2 regions of the Halomonas sp. SL18_1 genome follow, and region 2 is predicted to be linked to the other one. Evidence: predicted binding sites of a transcription regulator. Region 2 holds the regulator's gene; the other holds the start of a gene.
The links. The regulator PhoB, encoded in region 2, activates phosphate uptake and scavenging genes when phosphate is short. The targets are predictions, from matches to a motif close to TGTCATANNNNTGTCANA.

Region 1: a site for PhoB is predicted at 2,919-2,936, ahead of ACSJDS_RS08665 (ABC transporter permease subunit). Genes of this name have one in related genera too.

What each region holds. Positions count from the first base shown of each region.
Region 1 covers NZ_JBVTRK010000001.1:1,698,575-1,710,608, reverse strand. Annotated here, with positions in the region: partial or broken gene pstA (phosphate ABC transporter permease PstA) at 1-561, opposite strand, end outside; gene ACSJDS_RS08665 (ABC transporter permease subunit) at 577-2,865, opposite strand; gene ACSJDS_RS08660 (PstS family phosphate ABC transporter substrate-binding protein) at 2,999-3,955, opposite strand; partial or broken gene ACSJDS_RS08655 (TSUP family transporter) at 4,112-4,845, opposite strand; gene ACSJDS_RS08650 (multidrug effflux MFS transporter) at 4,838-6,022, opposite strand; gene tal (transaldolase) at 6,176-7,123, shown strand; gene ACSJDS_RS08640 (STAS domain-containing protein) at 7,227-7,736, opposite strand; partial or broken gene ACSJDS_RS08635 (PP2C family protein-serine/threonine phosphatase) at 7,723-8,906, opposite strand; gene ACSJDS_RS08630 (MlaA family lipoprotein) at 8,919-9,671, opposite strand; partial or broken gene ACSJDS_RS08625 (beta-ketoacyl-ACP synthase III) at 9,737-10,859, opposite strand; partial or broken gene hrpA (ATP-dependent RNA helicase HrpA) at 10,964-12,034, opposite strand, start outside.
Region 2 covers NZ_JBVTRK010000001.1:336,276-348,309, reverse strand. Annotated here, with positions in the region: partial or broken gene pstA (phosphate ABC transporter permease PstA) at 1-248, shown strand, start outside; partial or broken gene pstB (phosphate ABC transporter ATP-binding protein PstB) at 350-1,092, shown strand; gene phoU (phosphate signaling complex protein PhoU) at 1,119-1,847, shown strand; gene ACSJDS_RS01790 (copper chaperone PCu(A)C) at 1,969-2,451, shown strand; gene phoR (phosphate regulon sensor histidine kinase PhoR) at 2,484-3,830, opposite strand; gene phoB (phosphate regulon transcriptional regulator PhoB) at 3,832-4,521, opposite strand; partial or broken gene ubiA (4-hydroxybenzoate octaprenyltransferase) at 4,606-5,498, opposite strand; gene ACSJDS_RS01770 (chorismate--pyruvate lyase family protein) at 5,528-6,082, opposite strand; gene ACSJDS_RS01765 (FAD-dependent oxidoreductase) at 6,211-7,359, shown strand; gene ACSJDS_RS01760 (HU family DNA-binding protein) at 7,450-7,743, shown strand; gene ACSJDS_RS01755 (hypothetical protein) at 7,834-8,190, shown strand; gene ACSJDS_RS01750 (LysR family transcriptional regulator) at 8,230-9,177, shown strand; gene ACSJDS_RS01745 (aldehyde dehydrogenase family protein) at 9,185-10,738, opposite strand; gene ACSJDS_RS01740 (NAD(P)-dependent oxidoreductase) at 10,735-11,625, opposite strand; gene ACSJDS_RS01735 (M20 aminoacylase family protein) at 11,704-12,034, opposite strand, start outside.

The DNA.
Region 1 (12,034 bases), 1.4 Mb from region 2:
TCACCCCGACGTCGTTGCGCTCGATCCGGCGCAGCTCACGAAACAGCCTATTGGCACGCTCGACGCGAGCCTGCAGCGCCTCCCACAGGCCTTCGCCTTCGGCGACCACCTCGCCCTCTTGCAGCACGCGCAGCGGATAGCCGTAGAAGTCACCCCATTCGCGGCGCTCCAGACGCATGGCATCCGGGGGCGAGCGCCATTCGGACATCTGCAGCTCGGCATACCAGGCGAAGTCCTGACCGGTCACGTCGCGGTTGCCCTGCTTGATCAGATGACGGGTGACCAGATCCCCATGCCCAGCTCGGGCGGCACATTGATCCCGGCATCCCGCGCCACGGCCACGGGAATGGTCTCGGAGCGTACATGCTCGCCCATCACCATCTGGCCGATACCCAGCTCAGGATCGCCCACCTGAAATTCGACGATCTCGCTCGGGTAGAAATGGCTGAGGCCGCGGACGGCGATCAGGCCGATCAGCCCCAGCACCATGATGATCGAGATCGCCACCGCGCCGGCATTCAACCAGACCCAGGGGGCACCGCTTTTCCACCAACGTTTCATCGAAGTCTCCCGGAATCAGAGGTTGCCGTAGCGCTTGCGCAGGCGCTGGCGAATGATCTCGGCCAGGGTATTGACCACGAAGGTCATGGCCAGCAGGACAAGGGCGGCGAGGAACAGGACCCGGAAGTGGCTGGAGCCCACGGCGGATTCGGTGAGTTCCACGGCGATATTGGCCGACAGGGTGCGCATGCCCTCGAAGATATTGAAATTCATGATCGGGCTGTTGCCGGTCGCCATCAGCACGATCATGGTCTCCCCTACCGCACGGCCGAAGCCCATCATCACCGCCGAGAACATGCCGATGCTGGCCGTGGGCAGCACCACCCCCACCACGGTCTGCCAGCGGGTGGCACCGAGGGCCAGCGACCCCTGGGTCAGGTGCTTGGGCACGTTGAACACCGCATCCTCGGCGATGGAGAAGATCGTCGGGATCACCGCAAAACCCATGGCGATACCCACCACCAGGGCGTTGCGCTGGTCATAGCTGATGCCGTTGTCGGTAAGCCACTGGCGCAGGCTGCCGTCGAAGAAGGCGATCTCCACGTAGGGGCTCGCCGCGACACAGGCCCAGCCCACCAGAATGACGATCGGCATGAGCAGCACCGCCTCCCAGCCGTCGGGCACCCGGGTCCGCAGCCGTTCGGGCAGGCGACTCCACAGGTAGGCAAAGGCCAGCATGGCGATGGGCATCATCAACAGGACGCTGAACACCGCCGGCAGGCGATTCTCGACGAAAGGGGCGAGCCACAGGCCGGCCAGGAAGCCGAGGATCACCGTGGGCAGCGCCTCCATCACTTCGATGGTGGGCTTGACCTTGCCGCGCAGCTTGGGCGACATGAAATAGGCGGTGTAGATAGCCCCCATCAGCGCCAGCGGGGTGGCGAACAGCATGGCGTAGAAAGCCGCCTTGAGGGTGCCCAGGGTCAGCGGCACCAGGCTCATCTTGGGCTCGAATTCGTCACCGCCCGCCGAAGACTGCCAGACGAAGCGTGGCTGGCTGCTGCCCTCGTACCACACCCGCTGCCACAGCGAGGAGAAGGAGATATCGGGGTGGCGATTGCTGACGCTGGCCACCTGCAGCTGGCGGTTCTCGTCGACAAGCAGCGCCATCGAGTTGACCGGCGAGATGGCGATCCGCGCAAGCGGCCCCTGTGCCATCCGGGCATCGAAGACATCGGCCGAGGCGGTGGCGTGATGGATCCCCAGGTTGCCCTGTGCATCGCCCACCAGAAAGCCCCGCCGCGAATACTCCGCCTCGATATGGGTGATCGGGGCTTGATAGCGGGCGAAGTCGCGAATATGCGTCAGGTCGTGACGGTTCTGGTCATCCCGGACCGGGAAATACTGACGCACCTGGCCATCTGAGGTACCGGCAATGACCGATACCGTACCATTGAGCAGGGCCATATGGGTGACATAGCCGCTGTCGGTGACCGGCACCGCCCCACGGTACTGGGGGGCGCGCAGGTTGCCGATATCGTAGTGATGGATATAGCCGGCGTCGTCGGCGACGTAGAGGTGGCGAAAACGGTTGTCGATGAGGATCTGCCGGGCGCGGCCGTCGAAGCCGGGCAGCTCGGCGGTGGTCTGCTCCACGCTCACTTCCCCGGTCATGATGTTTTCCCGGCGGTCGAAGGAGGTCACCATCAGGGTGCCGTCCTCGAGCTCGGCCGCCGCATAGATGCCGCGGTCGCTCACCTGCAGGCCCAACACCTGGATGGCGCGGCCCTCCTCGTCCAGGGTCAAGGGTGCCTCGTCGAGGGGAAAGCGCAGCTCCGGCTCGATATGGCGCAAGTTATCCGGGTAGGTGATCGCGTATTCGATCTGCCCGAGGCTGATCTCGCCGGTGTCATAGCCATAGGCGAAGGCCCGCGTCGTGGCGAAGCCGGTGGCGAAGGCCGTCGTCTGGGCGGCCTCCGGGCGCGGCATCTCGAAGGCGGCGCGCCCCGCACCATCCTCCAGCTCGAAGAAGGTGATGCGCCCCCTGTCCGTGAAGCTCGCCCCCAGGGTGTCGTAGCGATCGACGGTCAGGTGCTCGAGTGTCTCCCCTTCTTCCAGTCCGGGCGTGGCATAGGTCTGCTGGGTCGATACCTGGGCCGACTGGAAGAGCGGCATGATCTCGGAGAAGAGATAGACGAAGATCATCCCCAAGGCGAGCACCACGCCGATGCCGGCGGCGCCGATGCCGTAGCGGGAGGCACCGTCCCGAAACGCACGCTTGCGCCGCAGGCGCTCGCGCTGTTCGGGGCTGGGCAGCAGCGATCTGCCTTTCGCCGAGGCGGGGAGCTGGGACAGGTCATTCATGATGGCTGGGCAATCCCGACAGGTGGAAAGATAGGCAGAGGGTAAGCAGCCACCATGACAGCCATGTGACAGCCCACCCCAAAACGCCAAAGGGGCGCCGAAGCGCCCCGGTACATCCCTGCATGACGAACGGTCAGTCGATGCCCAGCTCGCCGCGCACCCGGCTGGCCACGCTCTCGGGCAGCGGGATGTAGCCATCGCGGGCGGTCACTTCCTGCCCCTGCTGGGAGAGCACCATGCGCAGGAACTCGGCCTGCTGCGGCGCCAGGTCCTCATTGGGGTGCTTGTTGACGTAGACGAACAGGAAGCGGGAGAGCGGGTAGTTCTCGCTGTCCACCGGGTAGGCCTCCTCGCCCTCGTCGCGGGCCACCGGCACGGCACGCACCTGAGAGGTGATATAGCCGATGCCCGAGTAGCCGATGCCGTTGATCGACTCGCTCACGCCCTGCACCACCGAAGCGGAGCCCGGCTGCTCGTTGATGGTGTCCTTGAAGTCGCCGCCGCACAGCGCGTTCTCGGCGAAGAAGGCGTAGGTGCCGGAGACGGCGTTGCGGCTATACAGGGTGAAGTCGCGGTTCTCCCAGGCGCCGTCCAGGCCCAGCTGGCCCCAGCGGGTGATGTCCTGGTCATAGCCGCAGCGGCGGGTGTCGGAGAAGATCGCGTCGACCTGCGGCAGGGTGATGCTCTCCAGGGGGTTGTCCTGGTTGACGTAGACGGCCAGAGCGTCGATGGCCACCGGCACCATGGTCGGCGGATAGCCGAAGCGATCCTCGAAGGCCTGGATCTCGGAGGTACGCATCTCGCGGCTCATGGGGCCGAACTGGGCGGTGCCCTCGGTCAGGGCAGTGGGGGCGGTACCCGAGCCGGCCCCCTGGATCTGGATGTTGATATTCGGATAGAAACCGGCGAATTCCTCGGCCCACAGGGTCATCAGGTTGTTCAGGGTGTCGGAGCCGATGCTGGTCATGTTGCCGGAGATGCCACTGACGGGCTCATAGGCGGGCAGGTTGGGGTCGACGCGATCCGCCATGGCAGTAGTGGTGACAAACGAGGCACCGATAACGGCAGCAGCGATGAGCTTGAGTTTCATCTTGGTCTCCAGGGTTCGTGCGCTAATGAGTCGCAGCGTTGCGGTCTCGGTCCGCTCTACGTGAACCGATGGCTGCGACTATAGGGAGACCGGATGACACTTCAGTGACATTTGCCGGCGGTTTGATGAACCTTGTGTGACAGTGACCATAAGGACTTATATCAATAGCCCCAGCGCCGCCAGGGTGCACAGCGCAAGCGATACTCCCTGCAGCAGGCGCCGGTCGAGGCGGTGAGCAATGCGGTTGGCCAGCGCGGTGCCCAGCAGCACCGCCGGCGAGAGGCTCAGCGCCAAGGCCAGGTGCCACAGGCGGACCTGCCCCGCCAGGGCCAGGGTGGCCAGGGTCATCAGCGAGGTGATGATAAAGAAGGCAGACAGCGTACCGCGCAGCCGATTGGGCGACAGCCCGTGCATCAACAGCACCATCGGCGGCCCGCCGATGGCTGCCACCGTTCCGAAGATCCCGGAGAGCACCCGGCACCGAAGAGGGTGCCCGAGTTGACCGGCAGCCGAAAACGAAACAGCGTCACCGCCACGGCGAACAGCACGCTGCCGGTGATAAGCGTCTCCAGCACGGCCATGGGAGCGGCCAGCAGCAGCCAGAGGCCCAGGGCGTTGCCGGGCACACGCCCCACCAGCGCCATGCCGATCTCGCCGATGCGTACCTCCTGAAGGTAGTGGCGCACGGTGAGCAGCGACACCGTGAACCCGAACAGCACCAAAATCACCGGCACCAGTCGCGGCTCCAGCATCAGCAGCAGGGGCGCCCCCACCACCGCCAGGCCGAAGCCGGTAGCGCGCTGCACGAAGGCGCCGAGCATCAGCGTCAGCGCGCAGCCGAGCCAGGTCGCCAGCGACAGATCGAACCAGGCAAGCAGGCCGTCAGGCATGAGCCGGCGTACCCGCCAGGCGTCTCAGGCCGGCATTGCCAATCAAGGATGCCGCCAGCATGGTCAGCACCATGGGCCAGAGGCTCTCGATCTCGAAGGCGCCCACCATGACCCCGGCCAGGGCCGCAGCACCGAACTTGATGCCGCCCATCATCGCCGTGGCCGTGGCACTCATATGGCCGAACTGATCGAGCAGCAGCGACATGGCGTTGGGGGTGATCAGGCCGATCATCCCCGAATAGCACATGACCAGCACCACCACCACCGGCAGCGACGCCACCCCCGCCACGGCGGCCAGTACCAGACATAGCGCCATCGTCAGCTGAACGGCAAGCCCCAGCAGCAGGTTTTGCAGCGGCGAGCGCCTGTGCAGCAGCTGGATGTTGAGCTGATTGGAGAGCGCAATGACGATCACGTTGATCCCCAGCACGAAGGGGTAGACCGCCGGCGACAGCCCGAAGTGCTCCAGGTAGACATAGGGCGAGGCGGTCACGAAGGCGAAAAGCCCGCCGAAGGAGGCCGCCACCGCGCAGATATAGCCTACCGCCTCGCGATGACCCAGTACGCTGGCGTAGTTGCGCAACACCTGGCGAAAGGAGGCGGCGGGCTGCCCCGGCGCCCGGGTCTCAGGTAGCCGGGTGCCCATCAGCCACATCAGGAAGGCCGCATAGACCGCCAGGAACACAAAGATCAGCCACCAGTCGGCGAGATAGAGCAGCCCACTGCCCACCAGCGGTGCCACCAGCGGCGCCAGCATCATGATCATCGCCATGGTCGACATGACGCTGGCCGCCTGGCGGCCGCTGAAGCAGTCGCGCACGATGGCGGCCGAATTGACCACGCAGGCCCCGCCCCCGAGCGCCTGCACGAACCGCCAGACCAAAAGCTCGGTCAGCGAGTCGACCGTGGTGATCGCCAGGCTCGCCAGCAAGAAGGCCAGCAGCCCGGCGAGCAGCACCGGCTTGCGGCCCAGACGGTCGGAGAGCGGCCCGAACAGCAGCTGGCCGATGGCAAAGCCGGCCAGGAAGGTGCTGATCGACAGCTCGGTGTGATGAATGCTGGCGCCTACATGGTCGGCCAGCACGCTCATGGCAGGCAGGTAGGCATCGATGGCAAAGGGGGCCAGGGCGGTGTTGGCCGCTACCAGCAGCGCCACGCGACGAGGGTTGAGGCTCAAGGCGGCTCCCGGGTCGAAAAGAGGAAAATAGCTAGGCCGCTAATGATAGCCCAGATAACCCCCGCCCGCCTCCCCGCTGGCCTGCCGCTGTCAGCGGGCCGGGCGTCTTGTTAAAGTGTGAAGACGCTTACCACAATGAATTGGAGCCTTCCCATGGCCGACGACCTGCTGTCGCAACTCAAACAGATGACCACCGTGGTGGCAGACACCGGCGACCTGGACGCGATTCGCCGCTTTTCGCCCCATGATGCCACCACCAATCCGTCACTGATCCTGCAGGCCGCCCAGCAGGAGGAGCGGCGCGCCCGCCTGGCCGAGATCGCCCGCCACGCCACCGATATCGACGATGCCCTGGATGCTGTGGCGGTGGAGATCGGCAGCGAGATCGCCGGCCTGGTGCCGGGCTATGTCTCCACCGAGGTCAGCGCCCGACTCTCCTTCGACAGCGATGCCTCCCTGGCCCGCGCCCGCTCGCTGATCGAGCGCTATGACCGCCACGGTGTGGGCCCCGAGCGCATCCTGATCAAGGTGGCCGCCACCTGGGAAGGGATTCGCGCCGCCCGCCAGCTGGAGCGGGAAGGGATTCGCACCAACCTGACCCTGCTGTTCAGCTTCGCCCAGGCCCAGGCCTGCGCCGACGCCGGAGTCACCCTGGTCTCGCCCTTCGTGGGACGCATCCTCGACTGGCACAAGGCGCGCCAGCCCGAGGCCGATTTCTCCGGCGAACGCGACCCCGGCGTGCAGTCGGTGCGGCGAATCTACGAGCATTACAAAGGCCATGGCTACCGGACCATCGTGATGGGCGCCAGCTTCCGCAACAGCGGCGAGATCCTGGCACTGGCCGGCTGCGATCGGCTGACCATTTCCCCGGGGCTGCTCGGTGAGCTGGCCGAGAGCCGCGGCACCCTGAGCCGACGCCTGACCCCGGTGGGCGCCGACACCTCGGCGCCGGAGCCCCACGACGAAGCGGAATTCCGCTGGGCCCTCAACGAGGACGCCATGGCCACCGAGAAGCTCGCCGAGGGCATCCGCAAGTTCACCGACGACCAGCGCAAGCTGGAAGACCTGCTAGGCGAGCTGCGCAAAGGAAAGAGCGCATAAGGGGGCATCCCTTTCCCCTGCCGGGCGACTGGCCGTCACCGGCAGGGGGAGGCACTCGGATAACAGCCATCGCGCCGAACGGCGAAGAGGAAGGGAGGCGGGATCAGTGGCCCTGGGAGGCCGCCTCCTGGGCTTCGAGCATCTCCACCAGGGGCTGAAACTCCTCGCGGTTGTGCTCGTTCATGCGCATCAGGATGCGGTGTGCCTCGAGAATGCGCCGGCGAGTGGCTTCCATGTCGGCGGGCACCTCGGGCAGGTCGCAGAGCTCGCAGGCCTCGGTGATGGGCGCGTCCACCAGGGTGAAGAACTGGGCAAACCCCATCACCTCGAGCATGCGCTGCACATCGGGATTGTCGGCCACGATGGTGGGCTTGTGCTCGATCTTGTCCCTCACCGCCATGGCCACCTTGGCCAGAAACCCCAGGGCGGTGGAGTCCACGTTGGTGGCCTCGCGCAGGTCGATGATCAGCGCCTTCAGCCCCGGGGTTTCCGAAAGCTGCTCGGCCTGGCTGTCCAGGGTGGCACAGAGGGTCAGTCGCACATCGCCACACAGCTTGAGCACGAAGACACCGGAGTCGAACGCCGCCTTGACGCGGCCTTCATTTATGATCATCGCCAAATCCGCTCAACATCATGATCGTCAGGTCGTCTGGCAGATCCTCGCCGCTGTGGTCCCCTCCAACGTCGATGTCCCGAGGGAGCTCCAGGGCCAGGCTGTCTCGCAGTTCTACCAACGTCGTGCAGTTCAGGACACGTTGCTCGAGTTCCCTGAGCCGCATGTCGAGCGTCTCGCCCGGCAGGCACTCCAATACTCCATCCGAACACAACCATAGCCTGAAGTTCGGCGGGAGACTATGACACAAACGTGGATAGTCGACCTCCGGAAAGAGCCCCACCGGCATGCCATCGCCGGGCAGCTCTTCGACGCGGTCATCGCTGACCAGCAGCGGTCTGGGCAGCTGCGCCCCCAGGGAATAGTGGAGGCAGCGCTCGCGATGGTCAATGACTCCCACGAACAGCGTCATGTGCTTGCCGATACCGGTATCCAGCAGCTCCCGATTCAGCGCCCGAAGCCAGCGTGCGGGCAGCTGGTCCGGCTGTTCGCCGTCCCATTCGTTCAGCCAGCGATTGCACAGGTACTTGAGTAGCACCGTTACGAAGGCCGAGGAGGCCCCGTGGCCCGAGACATCGGCAAAATAGAAGACGCTGAAGCGCTCATCGAAGCGCTGGAAGTCGAGAAAATCGCCGGACAGGTAGAGCGACGGCACGAGCCAGTAGTCGCAGCGAACCCCCCTAGCGTCTGATCATGCGGCGGCAGCAGCTTGCGCTGGATCTGTCCGCCGGCCTGCTGGTCCAGCCTCAGCAGCGCCAGGTGGGTCTCCAGGCTCTCGTTAAGCTCAGCCAGCCGCTCGCGGTCGCGGTCACGCTCCTCCTCCAGCTGGCGCAGCTCGATAGCCTTGCGAATCATGCGCCGCAGCAGCTGGCCATGGCGCATGGGTTCGACGACATAGTCCACCAGCCCCACGTCCACCGCCGTCAACAGGTCGGCATCCAGACGCGAGTCGCTGACCACCACCGTGGGCAGCCGCTCGGTCAAGCTCGCCCACTCCAGGCTGGGAATCGCCCGGGCATGGGCGACCACCAGCGAGGTGTCCGCCGGCAGGTCCTCGAGCCGCTCGGCAGCCAGCACCGCCAGCCCATCACGGGCGATGGTGTCGGCCAGGGCATCGCGGTAGTCGCCGGGCTCATCGAGTACGCCGATCAACGGCTTGGGGACATCCATGGGCAAGCTGCCTCAGTCAGCGAAGTCTGAATCATCGAAATCCGCATCGTCGAAATCGAAGTCGAAGTCATCGCTGGCGAAGGGGTCGTCGCCCAGTTCGCCATCGCTGACCTCGAAGCGGCGTCGCTGCAGATAGGCATCGCGAATGAAGACATAGCGGTCGCCACGAATCAGCTCCTCCTGATCGAGCAGGCCAGCCCGCATGTCCACCACCCTGAGTGCCGTCAGCCCATAGCGTAGCCTGTCGTCATCCACGTAGGTAAGCGGATAGGTGTAGGTATCCGCCGGCAGACCGGTGGTGTCGCGCAGCGTGCTGGGGCCGAGAAACGGCAGCACCAGGTAGCGCGACTCCTCCCACCCCCAGACCGCCAGGGTCTGGCCGAAATCCTCGTCACGACCGGTGATCTCCATGTGGGTGGCAAAGTCCCACAGCCCGCCGATACCCACGGTGGTATTGATCAAGAACCGTGAGGTGGCGATACCGGCGTTACCCGGCTTGCCTTGCAGCAGGCTGTTGAGGACCGTGCGGATCTCGCCGAGGTTGGAGAAAAAGTTGCCCACCCCGGTCTGCACCGGCTGCGGCGTAACGGTCCGGTAGCCCCGCGACACCGGCTTGAGCACCGCCCGGTCGATGGCGTCGTTGAACACGAACACCTGCCGATTGAAACCCTCCCACGGGTCGTCCGGATGGCGATCCTCGACGGGGATGTTGCCGGCGCAGCCCCCCAGCACGGCCACCAGGGCCAGCGTCATCAGGGTCCGCATGAGTGAACCTGTCCGAGCGTAATCCATTGATACCGCCTCTCTGTCCGGCAGCGCCTGCCGCGACCTCATTGACGACGCACCACGACGCTACCGGCGCTGTAGCCGGCGCCGAAGGAACATACCACGCCCAAGGCGCCCGGGGCCGAATCGCTCACGGTGCAGATGGAAGGCGATGATCGAGCCGGCCGAGCTGGTGTTGGCATAGCGGTCGAGGATGATCGGCGCCTGGTCGGGTTCCGGGTCATGGCCCAGCACGCGCCGCGCGATCATGTCGTTCATATGGCGGTTGGCCTGATGCAGCCACAGCCGCGCGAGGTCGCCGCCGGCGAGCTCGAGGCTCGCCAGGTGCTCGCCGATCAGCGCCGCCACCATGGGGCAGACCTCCTTGAACACTCGCCGCCCCTCCTGGACGAATAGCTTGTCGGCCGCCAGCGGGTCGCTGTCGGTCACGCGGTTGAGGAAGCCGGCGTTGTTGCGAATGGCGTTGGAGAAGCGCGTGACCAGCCGGGTGCCGAGCACCGCAAAGCGGGCGTCGGCGGTGGCGACGTCGTCGGCCTCCAGCACGATGGCGGTGCAGGCATCGCCGAAGATGAAGTGGCTGTCGCGGTCGCGAAAATTGAGATGCGCGGAGCAGATCTCGGGGTTCACCACCAGCGCCCGCTTGATGCTGCCGGCGCGGATGGCATTGGCGGCGATCTCGATGGCGAAGGTGGCCGAAGAGCAGGCCACGTTCATGTCGAAGGCGTAGCCGCCGGCGCCAAGAGCCGCCTGCAGCTCCACGGCCACCGCCGGATAGGGCCGCTCCAGATTGGAGCAGGCAACGATCACCAGGTCGATATCGGCGGCCGCCACCCCGGCGGCGGCCAGGGCGTTGGCGGCCGCGGCCCGGCCCATCTCGCACTGCAGGGAGGGCTCGTCATTGCCCCGCCGCGGCAGGCGCGGGCGCATCCGCTGGGGATCGAGGATACCCTCGGCATCCATCACGTAGCGGCTGTGAATCCCCGAGGCCTTGACGATGAACTCGCTGCTCGAATGGGCCAGGGGGTCGCGCTCACCCGCTGCGATAGCCGCGGCATGGTGGGCATTCTCTTGATCGACCCAGGCATTGAACGCCGCCACCAGGGCATCATTATCGATAGCGTGCGCCGGCGTATAAAGCCCTGTGCCGGTGATCACGACGTCTGTCATGGTGTTCTCCATTAGGCGGCCCGCTGGCCGCATTGCTCACATCGGATATCGACCGATGCGCGTGTTTCCTTAGGCTCTGCCGCGAACGGCGACGCCCCTGGGCGTCAGTCGGTGATCTCGGCCCAGCGCTTCTCCAGCCGCTTGACGGAGACCGGCATCCGGGTACCCAGCTGCTGGGCAAACAGCGAGACCCGCAATTCCTCGATCCACCAGCCGAACTCGACCAGCGCCGGGTCCTCGTAGCCGCCGCGTCGCTGGCATTCGCGCCGCGCGGCCAGGCGGGACTCGAAGTCCTGAACCGCCTGCATGTGCATCTGGTCGCGCATGCGCTCCCGCGGCGCCTTCTCCAGGCGGATCAGCGCGGCCTCCATATAGCGCGGGTACTCCTCGAGCCACTCGCCGGCCTCGGTCACGAAGCCCGGATGCACCAGCCGCTGCATCTGGGCCTTGAGGTCGCTGTAGACCAGCGCCAGGGCCAGGCTGAGGTTGCCCTTGAGCGCCTTGGTGACCGCCAGGTGACCCTCCAGGGCCGCCTGCAGGGTGGCCACCTGGGCCTCGGCATGGGGCACCAGGGTCTCCTCGACCTCGGCCAGGCGCTCCGCCAGCTCATCCTCGGCGCGCGGCAGCGGCGCCTGAGCCACGCGCTGGAGAAAGACCGCCTCGACGAAGTCTTCGTTGAGCTGGCGCTTGCTGCCTACCTTGGCGAACAGCAGCGCGCAGGTATTGAGCCCCTTGAGCCGCTCGATGGCGCGCACCACCTCGGGTCGTCGCGCCATGGCCAGCCGCGCCACGCCGCGCCGGTGAGCCTGCACCGCCTTGCCCGGATGGTCAAACAGTTCGATACGAAACGCCTCGCCCTCGGGCACCAGCGCCGGGTAGGCCTCGACACGAATGCCCGCCTGGGTGGTCACCCGCGACTCGGGCAGCGGCGTCTCGGGCAGCGAGGTCACGTCGGGCTCGCCGCCGGCCTCGGCGGCCAACGCCCTAGCGCCCTCCCCGGCCGCTGCCTCGAAGCGGCGCTCTAGCTCGCGGGCATCGCGCCCCTGCCCCAGCACCTTGCCGTGATGGTCCACCACCTTCAGGTTCATCACCAGGTGGGGCTCGAGCTGCTCGGTATGCCAGTCGTCGGGATGCAGGCGCACCCCGGTCTTGACCCGCAGAAACTCGCCAAGCGC
Region 2 (12,034 bases):
TGGCCAAGCTGGCGCCCCAGGTGCCGGTGGACGGGGAATTTCCCTTCCTGCATCTTGATCGAAAGTTCATGCACCTGGGCTACCACCTCTACGACACCGCCTTCCACGGCGACGACGTGCAGGCCGCCATGCCGATGGTCTACGCCACGGCGCTGCTGCTGGTCCTGGTGGTGCTGGTGCTTAACCTGACTGCCATATTTCTGCGTCATTATCTCAGGGCGCGTCACGGGGCGCTGACGCGCCATTGAGGAGGAATCAGCCAAGCGATGTCCGTGCAGCCATTTCAGACCGCGCCGGTAGCCCGGCGGCCGACGGGGCCGATCATCGACTTCCCGCCCAGGCCAGCAGCCTGGAGATCGAGGGGCTGAGCCTGGCCTACGGCGCCAAGCCGGCGCTGCGCCACCTTAGCCTGCGGATTCCCCGCCAGCGGGTCACGGCCTTTATCGGCCCCTCGGGCTGCGGCAAGTCGACCCTGCTGCGCGCCCTCAATCGGCTTCACGACCTCAACGAGGCGGTCAGCTGGCAGGGCCGCATTCGGCTCGAGGGCCAGGACATCCATGCCCCCGAGGTGGCCGTGGATGAGCTGCGCCGGCGAGTGGGAATGGTGTTCCAGGCGCCGAATCCCTTCCCCATGTCGATCTACGAGAACGTCGCCTTCGGCCTGCGCCTGCAGGGGGGCTGTCGCGACGGCGCCTGGACGACATCGTCGAATGGGCGCTCAACGCCGCGGCGCTGTGGGACGAGGTCAAGGATCGCCTGCGCGCCTCGGCCTGGTCGCTCTCCGGCGGCCAGCAGCAGCGCCTGGTGATCGCCCGCACCCTGGCGGTGCGCCCGGAGGTGCTGCTGCTCGATGAGCCGGCCTCGGCCCTCGATCCGATCTCCACGCTGAAGATCGAAGAGCTGATTCGCGGCCTCAAGTCCCAGCTGACCCTGGTGCTGGTCACCCACAACATGCAGCAGGCGGCCCGGGTCTCGGACTACACCGCCTTCCTGCACGAGGGGGAGCTGGTGGAGTACGGCCCCACCGACGATGTCTTCACCAACCCGCGCCTGGCGCGCACCGAGAACTACATCACCGGCCGTATGGCCTGACCGGCCCTCGGCCCTAGGAGAGTCCCATGGATATCACCAGCGACACCCATAGCCAGCATATCTCGCGGCAGTTCAACCAGGAGCTCGAGGAGCTCAAGACTCAGCTGATGACCATGGGCGGCCTGGTCGAGCAGCAGATACAGGAGGCGGTCAAGGCGCTGATCGATGGCGACAGCCGGCTGGCCGAGAAAGTCCGCGACAACGACCGCGCCGTCAACGAGATGCAGCTGACCATCGACGACGAGTGCACCCGGGTGCTGGCACGGCGCCAGCCCGCGGCCTCCGATCTGCGCCTGGTGCTGGCGGTGATCCGCGCCACCGCCGACCTGGAGCGGATCGGCGACGAGGCCAGCAAGATCGCCCGCAACGCCCTGACCCTGATCGAGAACGGCACTCAGGTGCGCGGCCTGGTGGAGGTGCGTCATATCAGCGAGCACGTGCGCAAGATGCTGCGCGACGCGCTGACCGCCTTCGCCCGCTTCGACACCGAGCTGGCGCTGCAGGTGGTGCACGAAGACGAGTCGGTGGACGACGAGTACGGCAGCGCCATGCGCTCGCTGATGACCTTCATGATGGAGGACAGTCGCGCCATCGGTCCGGTGCTCAGCGTGATGTGGATCCTACGCGCCCTGGAGCGGGTCGGCGATCATGCCGACAACCTGGCCGAGTATGTCATCTACCTGGTCAAGGGGCTGGACATTCGCCATATGGACCCGGACGAGCTCGACGAGAGCGCCCTGACCCGCAAGGGCTGAGCCGAACGGAAGGGGGCGGCGAAGGGCGGTGCGACACCGGGGCCAGGCGAGTCAACGCCACAAGCTGCTATCATCGGCCTATTGAGACTGGTTTTCCCAAGGTATGACAAGGAACTCGCCCATGCGTCCGACCTCTTTCCTGCTGCTGGCCGCCGGCCTGCTGCTGGCCACGCCGGCCCTTGCCCACGACTATCGGCTCGGCGATGTGCAGATCTCCCACCCCTTCGCCACCCCGGCGCCGCCCAGCGTGCCCCACGGGGCGGCCTATGTCGATATCACCGTGGAAGGCGAAGAACCGGCGGTGCTGGTTGGGGCCAGCACCCCGGCCAGCGACACCGTGGAGCTGCATGACATGGCGATGGACGACGGCGTGATGCGCATGCGCCAGGTGATGCAGATCGAGGTGCCCGGCGGCATCACTCAGACCATGCGTCCCGGCGGCGGCTACCACCTGATGCTGATGAACCTGGTGGCCCCGTTGCGCGAGGGGGATCGCTTCCCGATGACCCTGGAATTCGCCGAGCGCGGCGAGGTCGAGGTGGAGGTCTGGGTGCAGAGTGCGGGCGAAGGCAGCGCCGACGCCGATGACCACCACCATCACTGAGGCGACACCCGGCTGAGCCGCTGCGGCGCCCGCTATCGGCGCCGCGGCGGGATCGGCACCGCCGAGCCACGGGGCGCAGAGGCGTCTTGGGCCGCGCGTAGCCGCGCCTGAGGGAAGATGCCGGCAAAGCACGCCCCCTGGCCCGGGTGGGAGACGATCTCCAGCCGGGCGTCGTGGCGCAGCAGCACGTGCTTGACGATTGCCAGCCCCAGGCCGGTGCCGCCCGTGGCGGTGCTGCGCCCCTTGTCGACCCGGTAGAAACGCTCGGTGAGCCGCGGAATGTGCGCCGGGTCGATGCCCTCGCCGTCATCTTCCACCTCCAGGCAGGCTCCCTCGGGGTGGGGCTTCCAGCGCAGCACGATCTGGCGACCCTCGCCGGCGTAGCGCACGGCGTTGAAGGCCAGGTTGGAGGCGGCACTGCGAATCTCCTGCTCGCTGCCGACCAGCCGCCGGGACGTCTCGATTTCCACCACGATTCGCTGGCGGCCGCCGGAGAGCGCCTCGGCGTCGCGGCGCACGCACTCGAGCAGTGCGCCGATGTCCAGCGGTGAATGATCCTCGCCGCCGCGGTCGATCTCCAGTCGCGACAGCAGCAGCAGGTCGTTGACCAGGTTCTGCATGCGCGTGGCCTGCGCCTGCATCTGGCCAAGCCCGCGGGCCAGCCGCGGCGGCAGCTGATCGGCATGGTCGCCGTAGGTTTCCAGGTAGCCGGTCAGCACGGTCAGCGGGGTTCTCAGCTCGTGGGAGACGTTGGCCACGAAGTCGCGACGCATCTCCTCCAGGCGGTGCAGGCGGGTGATGTCGCGGGCCATCAGCAGACGCTCGTCGTCGCCGTAGAGGGTGATCTGGTACTGCAGGATCATGCGCTCGTCGATGGGCGAGGCCAGGGTCAGCGGCTCGCGGTAGTCGCGGGCGTTGAAGTAGGCGACGAAACGCGGGTCACGCACCAGGTTGGTGATGTGCTGGCCGCGGTCGTGGGCGGCGTCCAGGCCCAGCATGCGCTCGGCGGCGCTGTTCCACCACTCCAGGTCGCCGTGCTGGTCGAGCATCACCACGCTGTCGCGCATCGCCTCCGAGGACTCCTGGATACGCCGTAGGGCGGTGCGCAGGCGGCTCTGGGTCAGCCGCTGTCCCTTCTGGTAGCGATACAGGCGGTCGAACAGCTCGCCCCACAGGCCGTTCGCCGAGGGGGGCTCGCTCTGCGGATGGCGGGTCAGCCAGCGGTGCAGGGCGCGCAGCTGGCGAAGATGGTAGAGCAGGCAGGCCGTCAGACCGGCGGCCAGGCCCAGTGCCGGCGCCGAGAACAGCCAGCCGACCAGGCTGCCCGCGGCGGCCAGCCAGGCCAGGCGCCACAGCTCACGGCTCCACGGGCGGGCCACGTCAGCCCTTGGTGGAGAACCGATAGCCGGTGCCGCGCACGGTCTGCACCAGGTGCTGGTGGCGCTCGCCCAGCGCCTTGCGCAGGCGGCGGATATGCACGTCCACGGTACGCTCCTCCACATAGACATTGCCGCCCCAGACCTGGTCGAGCAGCTGGCTGCGCGTGTAGGCGCGCTCCTGGTGGGTCATGAAGAACTGCAGCAGGCGGTACTCGGTGGGGCCGATCTCCAGGGCGCGGCCGTCGGCGCTCACCCGGTGGCTGACCGGGTCGAGTTCCAGCCCCTCCACCGTGACCGGATCCTCCACGCCCTGGGGGGTCGCCCGGCGCAGCACCGCCTTGAGGCGTGCCACCAGCTCCCGCGGCGAAAAGGGCTTGGTGATGTAGTCGTCGGCGCCGGCCTCGAGTCCCTGGATCTTGTTGTCCTCCTCGCTCTTGGCGGTGAGCATGATGATCGGGATCTCGCGGGTGGCCTCCTCGCGCTTGAGTCGCCGGGCCAGTTCGATGCCGCTGGTGCCGGGCATCATCCAGTCCAGCAGCAGCAGGTCGGGGCGGTGGTCGACCACCATGGCGTGGGCCTCCTGGGCGTTGTCCGCTTCCAGTACGCGGTAGTCGGCCATCTCCAGCGCCACGGCGATCATCTCGCGAATCGGCGCTTCATCATCGACGATCAGAACGGTCTTGGCGGTCATCCGGAAGCCTCGTGATCAGTGACGGGTCGATGACGATATGACCATGTCATGATGACAGTTGGATGACAGCGCCGCCAGCGCCGCTCAGCCGTTCACCGCCGGCCAGAGGGTGAGGGCCAGGCCGGCGAACACCAACAGTCCCGACCAGTGGTTGTTGAGGAAGGCTCGGAAGCAGCGGTCGCGGTCGCGCTCCCGGATCAGCCACTGCTGATAGACGAAGGTGGCCGCCATAGCCGCGAGCCCCGCCCAGAAGAAACCGCCCAGGCCCAGGCGCACCCCCGCCCAGGCCAGCAAGGCTAAGGTCGCCCCTTGCAGCAGCCCGATCATCAGCCGGTCGGCGCGCCCGAACAGCACGGCAGTGGACTTGATGCCGATCTTCAGGTCGTCATCGCGGTCGACCATGGCGTACTGGGTATCGTAGGCCACCGTCCACACCAGGTTGGCGGCAAACAGCAGCCAGGCCTCCAGCGGCACGTGGCCCAGCACCGCGCCGAAGGCCATGGGAATCGCCCAGGAGAAGGCCGCGCCCAGGAACAGCTGGGGCAGGTGGGTGTAGCGCTTCATGAAGGGGTAGATGAAGGCCAGCACTACGCCCCCCAGCGACAGCAGCACGGTGAACAGGTTGGTGAACAGCACCAGCACGAAGGCGGCCATCACCAGGATCAGGAACAGCGCCTGGGCCTCGCCCTCGCTGATTCGGCCGGTGGCCAGGGGGCGGTGCTCGGTGCGTTTGACGTGGCCGTCGAAGTGGCGGTCGGCGTAGTCGTTGACCACGCAGCCGGCGGCGCGCATCAGATAGACCCCGGCAACGAAGATCAGCAGGATACGGCGCTCGGGCAGGCCCTGGGCGGCCACCCACAGCGCCCAGAGGGTGGGCCACATCAACAGCCAGGTGCCGATGGGCCGGTCCAGGCGCATCAGGTGCAGAAATCGGGAATCCGGGCGAGGCCGGTGGGGTGCAGCACGGAACGGTCCATCGATGCCTCCTCAGTCGATGGCGCTCATCCTAACGTGAAGGTAGCCCCAGTTCATCCGCCATGGCGTCGAGAAAGAACTCCTGAACCAGCACCGCGAAACGCCGGTGGCGGAACACCGAGCGCCGTCCCCAGGGGCCGCGGGAAGGATGAAAGGGGGCGGGGGCCGCGGTAACCTCGATGGGGCTGCGCGCCAGGTCCGGCTGGCGGAACAGCCAGCTGCCCAGGGAGCGTTCGCCGAGGCGCTCCAGCCGCTGGCCGCGCAGCGTCGCGAGGGGCGCCACCGAGCGCGCCACCACCCAGGGCTGGCCCTCCAGGCAGAGCGCCACTTCGCGCCGCCAGGCCAGGCGCCCCGGCACCAGCCCCAGCGCCCGGGCCTCGTCGGGGCGCGGCAGTCCCAGGCGCTGGTCGAGCAGGCGGACCCGGAAGGTGCGCCCGGCCCCGGCCTCGATCAGCCGGGCGGTCAGCGAGTCGCGAGAGGCCACCCAGGCCCACCAGGCCGGGCTCATCTGCGGCTGGGCGGCCGCCAGTGGGCGCCAGCGCAGCAGGGGCGTCGCCGGGGAAGCGGGCCGGGGCGGGCCGTGCATCTGCGGGTCACCGAGTCTCTCCAGGTCGTTTGGGGGCGCATAGTGTACCATGTGGCGCAGACACGGTTCCCGGCGGTGACCGGCGCGCGCCGGCCCCCACAGCCTGAGAGGAGTGCCATGACCGCCCCCTGACGATCGTCGGCTCCGGCATGGCGGGACTGGGCCTGGCGCGCCAGCTGCGCGCGCGGGACGGTGACCGCCCGATCACCCTGATCACCGCCGACAGCGGCGACGACTACGCCAAGCCGCTGCTTACCACCGGCTTCGCCAAGCGGTTGCCGCCGGCGCGGCTGGCCGCCCGCTCGGCGCTGGAGGCGGCCGAGCAGCTCAATCTGGTGATGCGCACCCATACCCGGGTGGAGGCTATCGATCCGGTGGCGCGCACGCTGTGCCTCGGCGAGGAGCGCCTGCCCTGGAGCGAGCTGGTACTGGCCACCGGGGCGGCGCCCGTGCTGCCTTTTTCCGTCCCTGAGGCGGTGGCCGGGCGGGTGTTCAGCGTCAACGACCTGGATGACTACCGGCGCTTCCACGCCGTGCTGGAGACCCTGGGGCGTCCGGCGCGGGTCGCGATCATCGGTGCCGGCCTGGTGGGCTGCGAGTTTGCCAACGATCTCATCGCCGGCGGCCACGCGGTGAGCCTGGTGGCGCCGGAGGCCACCCCGCTGCCCCGGCTGCTCCCCGAGCCGCTGGGGCACGCCCTGGGCGAGGCCTTCGCCGAGGCGGGCATGGCGCTGCACCTGGGGCGCGGCCTGGCCGGGCTCGACGTGGCCGGCGACGAGGTGGTCGTGGCCCTGGACGACGGCAGCCGGCTTGGCGCCGACCTGGTGCTGACGGCCACCGGCCTGCGTCCGCGTATCGCGCTGGCCGAGTCGGCGGGGCTGGCCACCGAGGCCGCCGGCATCCGGGTCGATCGCTACCTGGCAAGCTCCACGCCGGGCATCTATGCCTTGGGTGATGCGGCCTGCGTCGCCGGCATCAACGCCATGTACGTGCAGCCGCTGCAGGCCAGCGCCAAGGCCCTGGCCGCCACTCTGTCGGGCGAGCCCACCGAGGTGCGCTACGGCGCCTGGCCGGTGCTGGTCAAGACACCGTTGCTGCCGGTGGTGGCGCTGCCACCGACCCGCCCGCCGACGCGCTGGCGGATCGAGGGCGAGGGGCGTGATCTGGTGGCCTACGCCGAAGCACAAGACGAACGTTTGATCGGATTTGCGTTGACAGGCAGCCGCGTGCGGCGGAAAGTTGAGCTGGCGCGAGTCGCACCGCCGTTGCTAGGCTAGTGACGTCGTGCCACGCAGGTGTCATGTGTCATCTCATCTCGATCATGTGAACAATAATACCCGCCGGCGCCTACCGCCGGACCCCAGCCAATATCAGGAGGGCTTATGCGCAAGCCAGAACTCGCTGCGGCGATCGCCGAGCGTGCGGATCTATCCAAGGACAAGGCCAGTCAGGTGCTCAACGTGATTCTCGACGAGATCACCGGCAGCGTGGCGCAGGGCCAGGACGTGTCGCTGATCGGTTTCGGGACCTTCACCGTGCGTGAGCGGGCGGCCCGTACCGGCAAGAACCCGCAGACCGGTCAGCCGCTGGCCATTCCCGCCAGCAAGACGGTGGCCTTCAAGCCCGGCAAGGGGCTCAAGGATGCCGTCGGCAAGGGCTGAGACCAACGCCGTCAGTAACCTGGTGCGGCCCGCGTCTGATGAGGCGGGCCGCGATGCCTCCCCCCTCTTCTCGTTCGACGCGGACTCGACATGAAACTGCGACTGATGCTGTGGGTGCTGGGTGTGCTGCTCAAGCGTGCCCTGCGGCGCAAGCCGCGATTTCGCGATACCCTGAGCGAGCTGCGCCACCTCGACTGGGGCATCGCCACCGAGGACCTGCGTATCGCCAGGCACTACCGCATGTCGCCCAGCGGTATCGAGAGCCGGGCCGGACTGCCGGTGGACCTCGACCTGGAGCTGCGCTTCGAAGACTCGGCGACGGCGCTCAAGGTGCTGCGCAAGCCCACCCAGCAGGCCTTTCTCGACGGCATGATGGCCGGCAGCGTGCGCCTAGTGGGCGACTCCGGCGACCTGCAGAAGCTGCAGAAGCTGCTCCGGCACCTGTGACGCCGCGGGCATTGCCCGCACCGCCCTTCTCCCACCCTCATCGGGCACGCGCGTGGATATCCCCATCAGCGACTGGTCTATTTCCGCCTGACCCTGGAGTCGGGCTCGGTGCGTCGTGCCGCGGCGCGCCTCGATATCGCCCCCTCCGCCGTCAGCCGGCAGATCGGTCTGCTCGAGGATGCCCTGGGGGCGACCCTGCTGGAGCGAAGCCGCAGCGGCATTCGCCCCACCCCGGTGGGCGAGATGCTGCTCGAGTACTGCGAGCGGCGCGGGGCCCTGGATGAGAGCTTCATCGCCTCGCTGGAGGCCTATCAGCGGCTGGAGACCGGCACGGTGTCGCTGGTGGCTGGGGAGGGCTTCGTCGGCGACCTGATCGCCACCCCGCTGCGCGAGTTCACCGAGCGCTACACCGGCATCCAGCTGGATATCCAGCTGGCCGGAACCACCGGCATCATCGAGGCGATCATCGAGGATCGCGCCCATATCGGCCTGATGTTTCACGAGCGCACCCACCATCAGCTGCGCTTCTGGACCTCCAGCCCCCAGCCGCTGATGGCGATCCTGCCTCCCGACCACCCCCTGGCGGCGCTGAGCGCACCGCTGACCCTGGCGCAGCTCAGCGAGCAGCCGATGGCGATGTGGGATCCCAGTCACGGGGTGCGTCAGATGGTCGACCAGGCCTTCCAGCAGGCGCGCCTGAGCCCGCGCATGGCCATGAACACCAACTCCATGGCGATTCTCGCCCAGTACGTGGTCAGCGGCATGGGCATCACCCTGCTGCCGGTGTTCGCCGTGGCCCGCGACCTGGCCGAGGGCCGGCTGGTGGCGCGCCCGGTGGACGACCCGCTGTTTCAGCGCTCCCAGGCGCACATGGTCACCCGGGTGGGGCGTCAGCAGCCCAAGGCCAGCGTCCTGCTGCTGCGCCACCTGGCCAGCTGGATGCAGGCGTTTCGCAGCGAGCCCCCGACGCCCGAAGGCGACGCCTAATCAAAGGCTAGCCGACGCCGCTGCCATAGCCGAAGGCCACCCCGGCCTCGGGCGCCGTTTCCACCCAGACGCTCTGGGGCACGGTGTACTCGCGCAGCCCCTCCAGGCCACTGGAGCGTCCGTAGCCGCTGTCGCCGAAGCCGCCGAAGGGCGACATCACGCTGATCGCCTTGTAGCTGTTGATCCACACCGTCCCGGCGCGCAGGGCGCCGGCCACGCGGTGGGCGCGGGCCGGGTCGCGGGTCCAGACGGCGCCGGCGAGACCGAAGCGGGTGGCGTTCGCCAGGTGCAGCGCCTCGGCCTCGTCGTCGAAGGGCATGACCACCAGCACCGGGCCGAATACCTCCTCCCGGGCGATGCGCATCTCGGGGGTGACATCGGCGAGCACCGTGGGCGCCAGGAAATAGCCGGCGGCTGCCTCGGGCAGCCCGTTCGGCCTCCCGCCCCCGGTCAATATTCGGGCCCCCTCGGCCTGGGCCTCGTCGAGCATGGCGGTGACCCGGGCATACTGGCGGGCGTTCTGCAGCGGCCCCATGCGGGTCGCCTCGTCGCTGGGCAGCCCGACCGCGATCTCGGCGGTGGCGCGGGCCAGCCGCTCGGTCACTTCTTCGAACGCCTCGCGCTGCACCAGCAGCCGGGAGCCGGCCACACAGCTCTGGCCGGCGGCGGCGAAGATCGCCGCCTGGGCGCCGGCCACGGCGTCGTCGAGGTTGGCGTCGGCAAAGACGATGTTGGCCGACTTGCCGCCCAGCTCCAGCACGCTGGGCACCAGCCGGCGGGCGCCGGCCTCGGCGATCTGTCGTCCGCTCTCGGGCGAGCCGACGAACACCAGCTTAGCGATAGTGTCGTGGCCGGTGAGCGCCGCCCCGGTGCTGGGCCCCAGGCCGTTGACGATGTTGATCAGCCCCTTGGGAAGCCCGCCGCGCTCGAGCAGCTGCGCCAGCACCGTTGAAGAGAAGGGGGTCAGCTCGGAGGGCTTGAGCACCACGCCGTTGCCGGCGGCGATGGCCGGCGCCAGCTGCCAGCCGCAGGTGAACAGCGGGGCGTTCCAGGGGGTGATCTGGCCCACCACGCCGTAGGGGACCGGCCGCACATAGTTGAGATGGGAGGTCGGCACCGGGATCACCTCGCCGTGCTGCTTGTCGCACCAGCCGGCGTAGTACTCGAACATCTCGCGCACCTTGGCCACCTCGGCACGGCAGTCGCGGATCGGCTTGCCGGCCACCAGGCTCTCCAGCTCGGCCAGGGCCTCCTCGTGGCCGGCCAGCCCGCTCAGCGCGGCCTGCATGCGCCGGCCGCGCTCGCTGGCGGTGAGCGCGATCCATGTCTGCTGGGCCTGCGCCGCGGCGGCGACCGCCTGTTCGACCCGGGCCGGGCCGGCATCGGCGTAGTGTACCAGCGTGGCCCCGGTCACCGGGTTGGCGAGGGTCACGGGCTCGCCCTCGCCGGCCAGGGCCCGCCCGCCGATCCAGTGGCTCAGGGGAGCGTCCCGGCTGCCCATCGCGAAGTGGCGCAGCAGGGCATCGAGGCGCTCCTGGGCGCGTTGATCCAGGGTGTTCATGGGGTCGGCTCCTTGCGGGCGGCGGCCTGCAGCAGGGGGGTGACGATACGGTTGAAGTCGGCGTCGTCGGTGATCGCCGCATGGCGCTGCTGCCAGAGGTGGGTCACGTCGTCCAGCAGCGGCAGCGCCAGGTCGAGCTGCTCGGCGGCCTCCCGGGCCAGGCCCAGGTCCTTGCGCATCAGCCCCATGGTGAAGCCGGAGTCGAAGCGTTCGCTGAGCACCCACTGGGGAAAGTTCACCTCGCTGACCGCGCTGCGCCCGGAGCCGCTGTTGAGTCCGGCCAGACAGGCCTCGGGGTCGACGCCGCCCCGGGCCGCTAGGGCCACCGCCTCGGCCGTGGTGATCAGGTGGGCGGCGCACAGGTAGTTGTTGGCCAGCTTGACGGTGTGGCCGCAGCCGGGGCCGCCCACATGGGTGAAGCGGGCCGACAGCGCCTCTAGCAGCGGGGTCAGGCGCGCCACGGTGGCCTCGCTGCCGCCGAGCAGCACGCCCAGGCTGCCGCTGGCGGCTCCGCGGGGACCGCCGCTGACCGGGGCGTCCAGCCATTCGAGCCCCGCCTCGCTGACCTGGGCGGCCAGCGCGCGGCTGACGGCGGGGTCGGAGGTGGAGGTGTCGACGATCACGCTGCCCGGGGGGGCCAGGTCGAGCAGGCGCGGGGAGGTCTCGATCACCTCGCGCACCTGGGCCGAGGTGGGCAGCGAGAGCAAGTAGACGTCGCTGTCGCCGATGGCTTCCGGGGCGACGGTAGTCAGGCCCTCGGCGGCCAGCCGGTCACGGGAAGCGGCGCTGATGTCGCTGCCGGTGACGGCGAAGCCGGCTCGCTTCAGGGTCAGCGCCATGGCGCCGCCCATCTGGCCGAGTCCGATCACGGTGAGAGAAAGCGTCATGGTGTGGCTCCTTGTCGGGGCACGGAGTACCCTCCCGCCGGTTGGCGGGAGAAGGCGTACCAAGGCCGTGCGGCGGGATCAGCGCGTCAGCGACTGGACCAGGGTGATCCAGTAGCGGGTGCCGATCGGCAGCAGGGCGTCGTTGAAGTCGTAGCGGGGATTGTGCAGCGTGGCCGAGTCGACGCCGTTGCCCAGCCAGATATAGGCCCCCGGGCACTCCTGGAGCAGGAAGGCGAAGTCCTCCGAGGCCATGCTGGGCGGCAGGTCGCGGTGCACCCGGGTGATCCCGGCGGTATCGGCGAGCGCCTCGGCGCAGTGCCGGGCGTGGTCCGGATGGTTGAGCGTTGCCGGGTACTGGCGGCGGTAGTCCAGGTTGACGCGCAGGCCGTGGAACTCCGCCAGGCTGTCG